Regions from separate parts of the Advenella sp. RU8 genome, predicted to be linked through region 2. Evidence: predicted binding sites of a transcription regulator. Region 2 holds the regulator's gene; the other holds the start of a gene.
The links. The regulator HrcA, encoded in region 2, represses chaperone genes, less so after heat shock. The targets are predictions, from matches to a motif close to TTAGCACTCNNNNNNNNNGAGTGCTAA.

Region 1 (7,249 bases), on a different contig from region 2:
GAAACCAGCCTGGTGTCAAATCGGTGGTTATTGTTGGCCATACCGATCGTCTGGGCCCTGAAGCTTATAATCAGCGCTTGTCAGAAAGGCGGGCCAGCAGCGTAGCCGGGTATTTGATATCCAACGGTGTGCCTTCTTCCCTGATTACCGTACAAGGGCAGGGTGAGTTGCAGCCGCTGGTTCAGTGTGAAGGTATTGGCAATCGCCAGGAACTGATCAGTTGTCTGGCTCCCAATCGCAGGGTTGAAGTGCTGGTTAATCTTGAAGAAAACCAGGGTTAGGTTCATATCGGGTGCAGGCCTGGTCTGCCAGCCCTGCATCCACTCATAAAAAGATAGCGCAAAAAAAAGCACTTCATGTCATGAAGTGCTTAAATCATCCGTCTCAAAGGGAGGGGAAAGAGGAGAAGCCGAAACGGATGTCAGACCCAAGCCTGCATTGCGCAGATATTGCCAGGGTCCATAATAGTTAGTCTTTCTTTCCCGGCAGTAGTTCAATAAATTTTCGGCTGAATTGTTTCGGCGGGTAACTGTGCAGCCTGATCAATAAAATGTTATCAAAAAAGCGTCATTCCCTTATGCGGAAATGACGCCTTGTGCAGGTGTGTGCAGAGCCGAATAGCAAAAATTATTCGCTAAGTGCCTTGCGCATTTTTTTCAGCGATGCTGCTTCAATTTGTCGGATTCGTTCGGCCGATACGCCAAATTCGGCAGCCAGGTCATGCAAGGTGGCACCGCCTTCATCTTGTAGCCAGCGGGCTTCAATAATGCGGCGTGCGCGGTCATCAAGCAAGGTAAGCGCCTGGGAAATACCTGAACTTTGCAGGGTATCGTAAGCATGTTTTTCAATCACGGTAGTGGGTTCGTGATCGCCCTCGTCTGACAGGTAAGAAATGGGGGCGAAGTCTTCATCATCGTCGGTTTGTGATTCAAACGACATGTCGCGGCCTGAAAGACGGACTTCCATTTCGCTGACATCTTCTGGGCGCACATTCAGTTTTGCGGCAATGCCTTCAATGTGTTCCGGGTCAAGGGTCTGGCCATCGGGCCGCATGCTGCGCAAATTGAAAAACAGCTTGCGTTGGGCCTTGGTGGTGGCAATTTTGACCATGCGCCAGTTGCGGATGATGTATTCATGGATTTCCGCCTTGATCCAATGAACGGCAAAGGAAACCAGGCGGACGCCACGGGAAACATCAAAACGCTTGACCGCTTTCATCAGGCCAATATTGCCTTCCTGAATAAGGTCTGCATGTGGCAGGCCATAACCCAGATATTGGCGGGAAATGGAAACCACCAGGCGCAAGTGAGACATGATCAGGTCACGAGCCGCGTCCAGGTTACCTTCTTTTTGTAGTTGCTCAGCCAAATTCTTCTCCTGTTCTGCGGACAGGATTGGTAAACGGTTCACTGCGCTAATGTATGCCTCTATGGTGCCCAATGCTCCGGGATTGGAGATGGCCATGGCTACATTGGAATTTGACAGTGTAAGCGCTTGATTTGACATAAGTTTTGTTTGACTCCGTTGAAATAATATTTTCGTTCTATATATTAGCACTCAATTTGAAAGAGTGCTAATAAGATCTCGAAATCAGGAAAAAGTTCCTGATTCAATCCGGTTTTTACGCTTTTCAGCGTTATGGTTTATGTTTAAAGGCGCTCGGCATGAAAGCGGATATGGTCTTCCATGAAGGTGGAAATAAAATAATAACCGTGGTCATAATGCTCGTGCCGGCGCAGGACCAGTGGCTGGTTAGCCTGTTGACATGCCGCTTCGAACACATCAGGATAGAGCTGCTCTTGCAGGAAGCTGTCTTTCAGGCCCTGATCCACCAGAATGCCATGGGGGAACGGATTGTGCAGGTTTTGCATCAGGCAGGAGGCATCGTAAGCTTCCCATTGTGTCTGGTCGTTACCTAAATAACCGGAAAAGGCCTTTTGTCCCCATGGACATTTAACCGGTGCGGCAACCGGTGCAAAAGCAGAGACGGATTTGAACAGCTGGGGATTTTTCAGGGCTAGCACCAGTGCGCCATGGCCGCCCATCGAGTGTCCAAAGATGCCAATACGGTCTTTGGCTGCACCCAGTTTTTCGGCAATCGCATAAAGTTCCTGGGTAATGTAGCTGTACATCCGGTAGTTCCGGTTCCAGCCGGGTTCGGTTGCATCCAGATAAAAACCGGCACCGGTCCCAAAATCCCAATGCTCGTCTTCGCCTTCTATGCCGGCTCCTCTTGGGCTGGTGTCGGGGGCAATCAGCATAATGCCATGTTCTGCCGCATAACGCTGGGCGGCTCCTTTGGTCATGAATGTTTCTTCAGTGCAGGTCAGGCCTGCCAGATAAAACAGGGCGGGAAGGGGGCCATTTTTAGCCTGGGGTGGGATGAATACGGAAAAACGCATGGGAAGACCGATCTCATTGGACTGGTGCCGGTAAAAGCGCTGTACTCCGTCAAAACAGGCATGTTCACTGATTATTTCAAGATTCATGTCGTTGACCTCAGAATGGGTGGAATAAAAACAAGTTGACTCAAACCTAATGATTGTACCTGTAGATATGCATGTTTTTCGCTACAATTTGTCTTGTCTATTCTTTGATTGACTTATCATGGCCCGACTTCCCCGCCTGTATGCGCCCCGTATCGCACAATTGGTGCATGCAAGGCTTGTCCATTCCTTCAATACGGCTCCCGATGCCGGACAACTCATGAATCAGGTGCAAGCCTGGCTGGCAGATCTGGTGTATGTCCATAAGGTTGCCTTGCACGGCTGGACGCTGGTTGATGACAGTATCCTGCTGCTGGCAACCCCTGAAAACGAACAGGGTGTTTCGCGGGTCATGCAATCGTTGGGCAGGAATCTGGCGGCATCGCTGCGTTCCGGCCCCGTTTTTTTGGGTCGTTACCGTTCGGCCCTGCTGGAACCCGGTCAATGGGTACTGCCGGCCATGGTCTGGCTGGAATCTTTTACCAGCCGGGAAAAAGGCATGGATGCACCCGAATTGTGGCCCTGGTCATCGGCGGGCATTCACACCGGAGCCAGTTTGGGCACGGTGTCCTGGCTGACAGATCATGAAGATTATTGGTTAACCGGCAATACACCGTTTGACCGGCAGGCCAGTTACCGGGAAATTTTTCATCATGGCCTGTCCATGAACGAGAGTGCCCGGATAGCCGCCGCTTTATCCGGCCAATGGGCCCTTGGCAGTGATGAATTCCTGCGCTCGCTGTCTGCCAGTGCGAGCCGGCGTGTCAGCCCGGGAAAAAGAGGGCGTCCCCGCAAAACCCCGCCTGATACCCAGGTGAAATAGGCACTTTTTCATTTGCCATCCTTGTTTTAGCTTAAGATAGAAACCGATATACTGTTCAAATATAAAAATTGAAAAGGATGGTTATGGACTATTTACTGGCCATTGATCAGGGGACTTCAAGTTCACGCTGCATCTTGTTTGACCGCCAGGGGAATATTGTCGCCATGGCACAGCAGGAGTTTCCCCAGTATTATCCGCAATCAGGCTGGGTGGAGCATGAGCCGCAGGAAATCTGGCAATCACAGCTGGCCACCCTGCAAGAGGTCATTCGCAAGTCAGGCGTCAGTCCAAGCCAGATCGCAGCCGCAGGCATTACCAATCAAAGGGAAACCACGCTGGTCTGGCATCGTAAAACCGGACAGCCTTTATGCAGGGCGATTGTTTGGCAAGACCGGCGCGGAGAAGCCCTCTGCAGCACGCTTAGGGAAAAGGGGCTGGCGCCTTTTATCCAGGAACGTACCGGCCTTAAGCTGGATGCTTATTTTTCTGCCACCAAATTATGCTGGATTCTTGAAAACGTGCCGGATGCCCGCCGCTTGGCCGAGCAGGGCGAGCTGGCATTCGGTACGGTGGATACCTGGCTGCTGCGGCAGTTAAGCAAAGGCCGGGTTCATGCAACGGATATCAGTAATGCATCCCGTACCATGCTGTTCAATATCAGGGAAAATCGCTGGGATCCTGAATTGCTGGATCTATTCGGTATCCCGGCCAAGATGCTGCCAGAAGTACTGCCCTCAAGTGCCCGCTATGGCCAGATCGATGCAAGCATTGCCGGTCATGCGATTCCTATTGGCGGTGTGGCGGGTGACCAGCAAAGTGCCTTGTTTGGCCAGGCCTGCTTCAAGGCTGGGATGGCCAAGAATACCTATGGGACGGGTTGCTTTGCCCTGTTGCATGCGGGCGGGCATTTTTGTGTGTCGGAAAATGGCTTGTTAACGACCCGGGTGGCCCAGCATCAGGACGTGCTCGAATATGCCCTCGAGGGTAGTGTGTTTATTGGCGGCGCGGTGGTGCAATGGCTGCGTGACGGCCTGGGAGTCATTGGCCAAAGCGCTGAGGTGCAGCCCTTGGCCGATTCGGTGCCCGATAGTGGAGGCGTCTTGTTTGTACCTGCTTTTACCGGTTTGGGTGCTCCTTATTGGGATGCCAATGCCCGGGGAACCCTGACCGGCCTTACCCGTGCTACCACGGCAGCACATATTGCCCGTGCAGCGGTTGAAAGCATTGCCTATCAAAGTGCCGCCTTACTTGACGCCATGAGCCAGGATGTGGGGGTGGGCAATGGTGAGGCATTGCAAGAGTTGCGGGTGGATGGTGGGGCTTGTGTGAACAATTCTTTGATGCAGTTTCAAGCGGATTTGCTGGGAATTCCAGTGGTCCGTCCCCGAATAATTGAAACCACTGCCCTAGGTGCGGCATATCTGGCCGGCCTGCAGGCTGGCATCTGGTCCGGGACTGATGAACTTTCTTCATTATGGCGTGAAGATCGCCGTTTTGAACCCGCTATTGGTCGGGATGAGGCGTGCGGCCTGATGGAAAAATGGAACCGGGCGGTACGTCAGACCATGGCTGTTTGATGGCCATGGTTTGACGGTATTTTCGTAAAACGGACTATTCCATGAATCGCATCTGCAACTGTTTGCCTTTGATGGTGCGTTGCCGGAGTTGCGTAATAGTGGTGTCGGCTACCTTGCGCTCAATGGCCACAAAGGAAACAAAATCATAAATATTGATTTTTCCTACCTGGCTGGCAGTCAGGCCAATATCCTTGGTGAGGGCACCCAGCAGGTCACCCGGACGGATTTTGTCTTTTTTACCGGCTCGCAGGCAAATGGTTTTCATGGGTGCTTGCAAAGAACGGGCATTGGCCTTAACCGCTGGCAAGTCTTGCCAGTCCAGGGGCGCTTCAATTGCCTTTTCAATTCTTTCCGCCCTGAATTTTTCGGCTGGGCTGCATAAAGTCAGCGCCAGCCCCCTGGCTTCACTTCTGCCTGTACGTCCAATCCGATGGATATGCGTTTCCGCATTGGGAGAGATGTCCACGTTGATGACAGCGTCAAGGGTCTGGATATCCAGGCCGCGGGCAGCCACGTCGGTGGCAACCAATACCGAACAGCTTTGGTTGATGAACTGGACCAGTACGTCTTCACGCTCACGCTGCTCCAGATCGCCATGTAAAACAAGTGCCCTTATCCCTTGTTGCTGCAGCGCTTCGGCCAAGGCCTCGCATTGCGCCTTGGTATTGCAAAATGCCAGGGTGGAGACCGGCCGGAAATGGTTCAGCAGGATGGCGGTTGCCGTAAAACGCTGCTCGGGGTTGATTTCATAAAAAATCTGTTCAATCTGGCTTTGGCTGGGCAGGGATTCCACCTTGATCCTTTGGGGATCGATCATGAAGCCTTCACTGTCTTTCAGGATTTGCGCAGGATAAGTGGCTGAAAACATAAGGGTCTGGCGTTTGAGCGGGCATGCGCGGGTAATGGCACAGATATCATCATAAAAACCCATGTCAATCATGCGATCGGCTTCGTCAAGCACCAGTGTTTTGACGGTACCCAACTCAAGCTGGCCACGTTCAAGCAAGTCCAGAATGCGTCCGGGGGTACCAACCACAATATGTGCACCATGTGAAAGCGATTCTATCTGGGTGCGCAAGGCTGCGCCACCACACAGGGTCAGGATTTTGATATTGCCCAGTGCGCGGGCCAGTTTTCGCAGTTCACGTGAGACCTGGTCGGCCAGTTCACGGGTGGGGCATAGCACCAGGCCCTGGATGCCAAAAAAGGCCGGGTTGATTTTCTGCATGATACCCAGGCCGAAAGCCAGGGTTTTGCCACTGCCGGTTTGGGCCTGGGCCAGAACATCCCGGCCGTCCAGGATCAGGGGCAGGCTTTCAGACTGTATGGGTGTCATGGTGGTGTAACCCAATTCCGACAGATTGTGTTGTTGTTCGGCGGAAAGGGGCAGGGAGGAAAAAGAGGTGGCGGTCATGACGGGTGTGTTGTATTCAGGTAGGAATAATAAAACAGAATTGTAAACGTAATCGGGTTTGGACTCTGGTTTTTATGAGGGAAATGAAAATTTTAATGGTTTGGAAAAATCTGCTTATTTCCAATAAAAACAAAATCTTAATTGATGCGTCCCTTTTTTTTAAAGATAAAAACAATGGTTTAAATAAATGGGGTTTGACCCTTTTTATTTTTATTGCAAGGCAAGATTTTTGTCTTTATTCTTGAAGGCTGAAAAGTACTCGATTTAGCCCGAACACATTGCGGAGCATGTATGTCTATCCTGATTAACGAAAATGTTGTGACAGAAGCGATTGTAGACGCCTCTGCCATTGGTTTAATGCCGCACCGGCAGCCTGAGTCCCAGGGCTTGTATGACCGGCAAAATGAACATGATGCCTGTGGTGTCGGGTTTGTCGCCAACATCAAGGGTCAAAAAAGCCATGCGATTGTCCAGCAGGGCCTGAAAATCCTTGAAAACCTGGATCACCGTGGCGCAGTGGGGGCTGATAAATTAATGGGTGATGGCGCAGGCATACTGATCCAGATTCCCGATGCCCTGTATCGGGATGAAATGGCGCGCCAGGGTGTGACGCTTCCTCCCGAAGGAGAGTACGGGGTGGCCATGGTTTTTCTGCCAAAAGAAACCGCTTCACGGCTGGCTTGTGAAAAAGAACTGGAACGCGCAGTGCGCGATGAGGGGCAGGTGTTGTTGGGTTGGCGTGATGTGCCGGTAGACAGTGAAATGCCCATGTCACCGGCGGTACGCGCTTGTGAGCCGGTTATCCGCCAGCTGTTTATTGGCCGTGGCCCCGATGTCATGGTGCCCGATGCCCTTGAACGCAAATTGTATGTGATTCGCAAAACGGCCAGCCATGCCATTCAGGCCATGAACCTGGCTCACAGTACCGAGTATTTTGTGCCTTCCGCTT
Region 2 (8,575 bases):
AGCCTTGTCCATACCGAAAGCCAGTGCGGCAGCGGTAGGTTCGTTGATAATGCGCTTGACTTCAAGGCCAGCGATGCGTCCGGCATCTTTGGTGGCCTGACGCTGGCTGTCATTGAAATAGGCAGGCACGGTAATAACCGCCTCGGTGACTTCTTCACCCAGGTAGTCTTCGGCCGTTTTTTTCATTTTACGCAATACTTCTGCGGAGATTTGGGGAGGCGCCATTTTTTTACCTTGCGCTTCCACCCATGCATCACCGTTATCGGCTTTGATAATGCTGTAAGGCATCAGGTCGATGTCTTTTTGCACTGCGCTTTCGTCAAATTTGCGACCGATTAAACGTTTGACCGCAAACAGGGTGTTTTTAGGGTTGGTAACTGCCTGACGTTTTGCCGGTGCACCGACCAATGTCTCGCCATCTTCCATGTAGGCGATGATGGAAGGTGTTGTACGTGCGCCTTCGGCGTTTTCAATAACCCTGACTTTATCGCCGTCAAGAACGGCTACACAACTGTTGGTTGTACCCAAGTCGATACCAATAATTTTGCCCATTATGCTTACCTTAATAATAGATAATCTGAAATTTTGTAAAAATCCTGTTTTAATTATTTAAAACAGGATCGTTGGATACTTACAATGTGGGGATAAAAAAACCATTTTCAAGATGTCGAAATTATTTTTTTAATGTCCGCCATTTTTATTTGTGCCACAAACAGTTTATTGCTTTCCGGCCGAAACCATGACCAGGGCCGGACGCAACACGCGATCGGCAATCGTGTAACCTTTTTGCAGTGACTGTAAAACACAGTTGGCTTCAACCTCTTCGGATGGCACCGAAGAAATGGCCTGATGCAGATTAGGATCAAATTTGTCACCAACGGCAGGCGCCACTTCTTTAAGATGGTTGCGTTCAAAAGCCTGATTTAACTGGCGCAAGGTACTTTCCACCCCTTCTTTCAGGGCTTCCAATGTCTGGTTCTCGATGGCCAGGGCTGCTTCCAGACTGTCTTTGACCGGAACCAGGCTTTCAGCAAAGCTTTCGGTGCTGAATTTACGCGCCTTGACCACATCATCCTGGGCGCGACGGCGAATATTTTCCATTTCGGCACGGGCACGCAACAGCTCATCGTGGTACTGGCTAACCTTGGCTTCAAGTTCCGAATATTTTTCGGCCAGATTTTCTTCCATCAGTACGGTTTCTTCCAAGGTATCCTCTTGGTTTGCATCGGTTTGCTGCTCAACTTCTGGATTTTGCGGCTGTTCCGGATTTTTTGAATCTTGAGGATTATTCTCTTGTGACATTCGGTTCTCCAAACATGAGGTTTATATTGAATGAGCCTTAGATTGAGGCAAATTTCGGGATTTCAAGGGGGGATATATTCAGCAAGTTGAGCTTGACAGCTCCGGTCACCATCCTTGCAAATGGCGTTTTACGATATCCTCTAGTCCTTGCACCCATTCCTCATCACTATTCAGGCAAGGAATGTAGCGGAACTGCTCGCCACCGGCGGCCATGAATTCATTGGCACACTCAAGCTGGATTTCTTCCAGGGTTTCAAGGCAGTCTGCCACAAAACCCGGACACATCACGTCCACCCGCTTGATACCCTTGGCTGGATAAGCTTCCAGGGTTTGCTGGGTAGCGGGCTCGAGCCACTTTTCTTTGCCAAAACGGCTTTGAAAACTCAAGTCAATCTCGACGCCTTCGTCGGCAAGCGCCTGCTTGAGCAGATGCAAGGTGGCCTCACAATCTTTGAAATAAGGATCGCCCTTATTCACACAGCGCTGTGGCAAACCATGAAAACTTAACAACAGGCGTTGCGGCTTGCCATTGATTTGCCAAAATGCCTTTACTTTATTGGCCAGTGCATTGATATAACCCGGTTCAGCATAAAACCGCTTAACGAAGCGGTATTCGGGCTGATCACGTAACCGGCTGAAAAGGCAGGCAATTTTATCAAAAATGGTGGCCGTCGTACTGGCGGAATATTGCGGATACATCGGCACCACCAAAATACGCTCACACTGTTGCTGGCGCAGGTTTTCAAGCGCTGTTGCCAATGAAGGCTTGCCATAACGCATGGCCACCTCTACCGGAACCGGCAAATTCTGCCGCTTGAAGCTTTCATTAAGCTTTTTGGCCTGGTTCAGGCTATGCACCAGGAGCGGAGAACCGCCTTCCATCCAGACCTGCTGGTATTTATGTACCAGTTTTCTGGAGCGAAACGGCAGGATCACCCCCCTTAAGATGGGTTGCCATAACAACGCAGGCAACTCTACCACCCGCTTGTCGGAAAGGAATTCAGCCAGGTATTGCCTGATGTCAGCCGCAGAATAAGAAGAAGGCGTACCAAGATTGACCAGCATTACACCTGCTTTCATATCCTGATAAGGTTTGTTGACAATATTGTTGTGATCAAGCTTTTTTTCAGGTTCAGGCATATTTCGCATAAGTAATGGTTAATTAAGTTAATACTGGCTTAAGGCATTGGACAAAAGCCGGGCAGTTATATCAACAATAGGAATTACTCTGTCATAAGACATCCTGCTGGGGCCAATAACCCCCAAGGTGCCGATGATTTTACCATCGACCCCATAAGGAGCGGTAATGACCGAGACATTTTCCATGGGCACCAGTCGGGAATCACCGCCAATGTAGATTTGCACGCCTTGTGAGCGGCTTGAAATATCCAGCAACTGTATCAATTCGCTTTTTTGCTCGAACAAATCGAACATTTTTCGCAAATAATTCATGTCGGCGGTCATATCAGTCACATCAAGCAAGCGGCGCTCGCCCGAAATAAGCACGGTTTCCTCTTCAGATGCATCGGTGCCGGCATCTACCGCTGCCTGCATCAATTGAGAAATATCCTCTTTCAATTCGGCCAGTTCACGTGCCAATTCAGTGCGCACCACATCAAAAGACTTGCCTGAAAAGTGCTGGTTGAAAAAGTTGCCCGCTTCCAGCAACTCTTGCTCGGAATAATCACGGGCAGCGGACAGGATGCGGTTTTGCACGTCACCATCCGGGGTCACGATAATCAGCAGAATACGTTTTTCAGACAGGCGGATAAATTCGATATGACGAAACACCTGGGACCGCTGCGGCGTTAAAACCACACCGGCAAACTGGGTCAGATTGGACACCAGTTCAGCCGCCGCATTCATGGCTTTGCCAGGCGAAACATGCAAGAGAGCATCCTTGATCTCACTATTGATGTTTTCAGGCGACAAGGTCTGGTAATGACGCACGGCCAGCAGACGGTCTACAAACATGCGATAGCCCTTGGGTGTTGGTACCCGACCGGCCGACGTATGTGGGCTGTGAATCAGGCCAAGCTCTTCAAGGTCTGCCATGACATTGCGGATAGTAGCCGGAGAAAGCTCAAAGCGCTTTGATAGCGTACGTGACCCAACCGGCTGCCCGTCTTCAATATATTGTTCAATTAAAGCTTTCAGTAAAGCACTAGCGCGTTCATCCATATTGCGATATCTTATAAATTCCCATTTACATGTATGATATTTTTTACCAGCGACTCAATCGCCGTATTCAGGAACATGCTGAAATTACGGTTAAGATGTCGTAATATCCACATTTACCTTATTGTATATTGTTTTTGACATGCATTTTTCAACCGTCGCACTTATTGGCCGATATCAGGATTCCGGCATGGATGCCCCTTTGCGGGCACTTGCCGCTGTCCTGACAAATGCCGGGCGAACAGTACTAATAGAAGAAGAAACCGCCACCAATACAGGCGTTGCCGAACTGCCTGCCGCGACAATCGAAGAAATTGGCAAACAGGCCGACCTGGTTATTGTAATGGGTGGTGACGGCACCATGCTTGGGGCTGCACGCCTGCTGGCCCCCTACAATATCCCGCTCATTGGCATCAACCATGGTCGCCTGGGTTTTATTACCGACATCCCGCTGCAAAATGCCTTACAAGCCATCCAGGCCGTCCTGGATGGCCATTTCACCCTTGAATCGCGCACCCTACTGGAAGCCTCGGTGATTCGTGGCGGACAAACCTTGACCACGGCGCTCGCCCTTAATGATGTGGTATTAAACCGTTCGGGCCGCAGTGGCATGATTGAAATCAGCGTCGAACTTGATGACCAGTTCATGTACAAGCAGCGCTCCGATGGCCTGATCATTGCCACCCCAACCGGCTCGACGGCATACGCCTTAAGTGCCAATGGCCCCATCTTGCACCCAGGGGTTAATGCTTTCCTGCTGGTACCGGTTGCGCCGCAAACACTGTCTAACCGCCCTATTGTCATTCCCACCAGCGGCACCCTAAAGCTCACGCTGACCGAAATTGGCCGGGCCGAAATGGGCGCCAGCGTGCATTTTGACATGCAAACCTGGTCCAACCTTCAACTGGGCGACCAGATTACCGTCAAAAAAGCACAACACCAGATCCAGTTCCTGCACCCCAAAGGCCTTAGCTTTTTCTCAACCCTGCGCAAGAAACTGCACTGGAACATCATGCCCGAGTCATAAAGACAAGGTTAATCTCACTCATGCTGCATTCATTACATATTCGCGATTTTGTCATTGTTGATCAAATTGACCTGCATTTTGATCAAGGTTTTACGGTTTTTTCCGGCGAAACCGGTGCCGGAAAATCCATCCTGATTGACGCCCTTGCACTGGCGCTTGGTGGCAAGGCTGAAACCTACTCCATCCGTGAGGGTGCTGATAAAACCGATATCAGCGCGGTTTTTGACTGCCCGGAATCCCTGCATGACTGGCTGCAAGAGCAGGACATGGACGACAGCGAATTAGTACTGCGCAGGGTGGTGGATCGGGCAGGAAAAAGTCGGGCGTTTATCAATGGCGTTCCTGCCAACCTTTCCCAACTGCGCCACCTAGGCCAGTATCTGGTTGATATCCACGGCCAGCATGCCCACCAAAGCCTACTTAAAAACAGCGCCCAACGTGAGTTGCTTGATGCACATGCCGATAATGCCAGCCTGCTGAAAACCCTTGCGCAACAATGGAAACAATGGCAAAGCCAAATTCAGCATTTCAAGCAGTCGCAAGAGAATGCAGCCCAGCAAAACCTTGAGCGTGAACGCCTGGAATGGCAACTACAAGAAATTACCAAGCTGCAGCTTGGCAAAAATGAATGGGAAAACATCAGCACCGAACACAACCGGCTGGCACACGCCTCCTCTTTGCTGGAGGGCGCTTCACAAACCCTCAATACGCTGGATAGTGAAAACCAGTCGCTGGTGTCCGAACTGAACAGCGCCACCCAACGCATTGCGCAACTGCTGAAAAATGATCCGGCCCTGCAAGGCATTTACGATGCCCTTGAGTCAGCCCGGATTGCCTGTGTCGAAGCCGCCTCTGACCTGAACAGTTATCTGGACAAGGTAGACCTTGATCCACTTCGCCTGTCAGAGCTTGAAAACCGCATGCGTACTATTTTTGATACAGCCCATAAATTCAGGGTGGAACCCGAACAGCTCCACGATCTTCAGCAAACACTTGAAGCCAATCTTGCCCATTTCAATAAAATCAGCAATCTTGAAGAACTGGAAAAAAGCATAGCGCAAAGCAAGGCCGCTTATATGGAAACAGCGGCAATCCTGTCCGGGAAACGTCAAAAAACCGCTGCCACACTCAGCCAGGAAGTCACCCAGGCCATGCAAACCCTGGCCATGCAAGGGGGTGTTTTCGAGATCCAGTTACAACAAGGAGAACCCGGCCCACATGGCCTTGAACAGGTCGAATTCAATGTTGCCGGCCATGCCGGCACCACGCCACGTCCTTTGGCTAAAATCGCATCCGGTGGAGAGCTGGCCCGTATTTCCCTGGCGTTGTCGGTCATGGCTAACAAGGCCGGCAGGGTACCTACGCTTATTTTTGATGAGGTAGATACCGGTATTGGCGGCGCAGTGGCCGAAGTCGTTGGAAAACTGCTACGTGAACTGGGGGGGCGCCATCAGGTATTGTGCGTTACACACCTGCCACAGGTAGCTGCCTGCGCCCAACAACACTTTCAGGTCCAGAAAAACCAGAAAAACAAAACGACACATTCAGAAATCGTTTTACTGGATGAACAGGAAAGAATCAATGAAATTGCCCGCATGCTGGGTGGGGTCACGATAACCGAAACCACCCGTGATCATGCAAGGGAAATGCTGAATCTCAAGGCTTGACCCCTTTTTTTACGAAAGGGGAAAACGATATTATTTCAAATGGTTTTTAGAAAAGTGCTTGGCTTCGCAGTCTGCGCAAGTGCCATACAAAACCATTGAGTGGCTTTCAAGATTGAAATTATAGTCTTTGGCAATTTTATATTGCCGTTTTTCAATTTCAGGATCGGTAAACTCATCTACTTTGCCGCAAACTGAACAGACCAGGTGATCATGATGATCGCCGTCGTCAAGTTCGAACACGGCCTTGCCATTGTCGAACTGGCTGCGCGTTAAAATACCCGCCTGCTCAAATTGGGTAAGCACACGATAAACCGTGGCAAGACCAATATCGACATCCTCATTAATGAGTAAACGGTAAACATCTTCCGCACTTAAATGACGCGATTCTGATTTACGGAATATATCCAAAATCTTAAGGCGCGGAAAAGTTGCCTTAAGGCCCATGTTTTTCAATTCGGTCTGATCGTTTATTTGATCGTTCATATCACCCACACTAAATCATGCTGATTCAGCATCATAGTCAAATTTAGCCACAAAGAAAGGGTTTATTGAAAAAATTTCCAAATATTTCAGTGCAATCAAGCCCATAATTGCCCAGAACTATTATCATAACACTTTTAAATGTCCAAATTATCATAGGATATTCACCCAAGTCATGAATAATACTGCACTTTTCCTTCGTCTCCGTAAAGGACTGTTTATATCTGCCCTTGCACTTACTGCACTAACCGGTTGCTCATCAGGAAAATGGGGCTTTCCTTATGTCGCCCCTGTACAGCAAGGCAACTGGATTACAGAAGAAAACGTGGCACTATTACAAAAAGGCATGACTCCCGACCAGGTTCGTTACGCCTTGGGCTCACCTACCCTGATCGACATTTTCCGTCCTGACCGCTGGGACTATCCCTATCACTACCAACCCGGCTATGGTGAACCGGTCACGCGAAACTTTTCAGTCTGGTTCGTCAATGGCGTGCTAGATCGCTGGGAAGGCGACCAACAGCCCAATTTCCAGCCCTATGAGCAAAATGCTGCTGCCAGCACTGTGACTACCCCTACAACAAATTGATACTGCACCAGCAGCAATCAATAATTATCAAAACCAAAGGTTATTTACATGCGTATAGCTATTTCCGGAGCCAGCGGCCGCATGGGCCGCATGCTCATTGAAGCGGTTCTCGAGCACCCTGAACTTGAACTTGCCGTTGCCCTTGATCATTCGGGTAGCGAACACCTTGGCAGCGATGCGGGTGCATTCCTGGGCAAACCAACCGGGGTTACCATTACCGATGACTTGTCGGCACTGAGCAACAGCGATTGCTTAATTGATTTCACTCGCCCCGAAGGCACCCTGAAACACCTGCAGGCTTGCTGCGAATACAAAACCAAAGTAGTCATTGGCACTACCGGCTTTGACGCTGCAGGTATTCAAGCCATCGAAGCGGCCGCCCAAGAAACCGCTATTGTATTTGCCCCAAACATGAGCATTGGCGTGAATGCCACTTTACGCCTGCTTGAACTGGCGGCACAATTACTCAACACCGGCTACGATGTTGAAGTTTACGAAGCGCATCACAAGCACAAGGTGGATGCGCCTTCAGGGACCGCGCTGAAAATGGGTGAAGTCATTGCCCAGGCCTGGGATAAAAAACTGGATGATATTGCCGACTGGGCCCGTCACGGCCACACCGGACCACGCAAAGAAGGCCAAATCGGCTTTTCGGTGGTACGTGGCGGTGACATTATTGGCGACCATACCGTCATGTTTTGCGGCACCGGCGAGCGAATTGAAATTACCCACAAATCATCCAGCCGCGCCACTTATGCCCAAGGCAGCCTGAAGGCCGCCCTGTTCCTGCAAAACCGTGAGAGCGGCCTGTTCAACATGCAAGACGTGATTCAAGGTTAATGCCTGAATAAAACAGGCTGTGTCTTGCCCGGAATCAGAAAATTTAGAACCCGGTACCTACAAAAACAGGTTCCGGCTCTAATGAAACGCCAAATTTCTGCCTGACATCACCGGCAATGGCCTTTGCAATAGCGATAATATCTGCCGCACAGGCATTGCCGGTATTAATAATGACCAAAGCCTGCCTTGCATGCACGCCGGCATTACCCAATTGCCGCCCTTTCCAGCCACACTGGTCAATCATCCAACCTGCCGCCAGCTTATAACTGTTATTGGGCTGCTCATAGGCAACAATCCCAGGAAACTGCTCTTTTAATTGCCAATAATGCTGTGCAGAAACAATCGGGTTTTTAAAAAAACTGCCTGCATTACCCGTTACCTTTGGATCCGGTAACTTGCGCCGGCGAATCTCGCACACAGCATCAAGAACGGCCTGTGCAGCAAGACCGGACTGCAATCCTTCATATTGCTGAAGATCAGGGTAAGAAAGTA

Region 1: rpoH (RNA polymerase sigma factor RpoH) is a predicted target of HrcA. The motif match lies at 1,551-1,577, and genes of this name have one in related genera.

Annotation. Positions count from the first base shown of each region.
Region 1 covers NZ_JBLWIS010000014.1:18,197-25,445, forward strand. Annotated here, with positions in the region: gene ACM5Q9_RS13695 (OmpA family protein) at 1-281, shown strand, start outside; gene rpoH (RNA polymerase sigma factor RpoH) at 628-1,506, opposite strand; gene fghA (S-formylglutathione hydrolase) at 1,650-2,489, opposite strand; gene ACM5Q9_RS13710 (hypothetical protein) at 2,608-3,309, shown strand; gene glpK (glycerol kinase GlpK) at 3,393-4,886, shown strand; gene dbpA (ATP-dependent RNA helicase DbpA) at 4,921-6,300, opposite strand; gene ACM5Q9_RS13725 (glutamate synthase-related protein) at 6,592-7,249, shown strand, end outside.
Region 2 covers NZ_JBLWIS010000003.1:69,528-78,102, reverse strand. Annotated here, with positions in the region: gene dnaK (molecular chaperone DnaK) at 1-552, opposite strand, end outside; gene grpE (nucleotide exchange factor GrpE) at 718-1,302, opposite strand; gene hemH (ferrochelatase) at 1,408-2,442, opposite strand; gene hrcA (heat-inducible transcriptional repressor HrcA) at 2,470-3,483, opposite strand; gene ACM5Q9_RS05375 (NAD kinase) at 3,623-4,507, shown strand; gene recN (DNA repair protein RecN) at 4,528-6,174, shown strand; gene fur (ferric iron uptake transcriptional regulator) at 6,205-6,645, opposite strand; partial or broken gene ACM5Q9_RS05360 (outer membrane protein assembly factor BamE) at 6,830-7,198, shown strand; gene dapB (4-hydroxy-tetrahydrodipicolinate reductase) at 7,292-8,083, shown strand; gene murB (UDP-N-acetylmuramate dehydrogenase) at 8,127-8,575, opposite strand, start outside.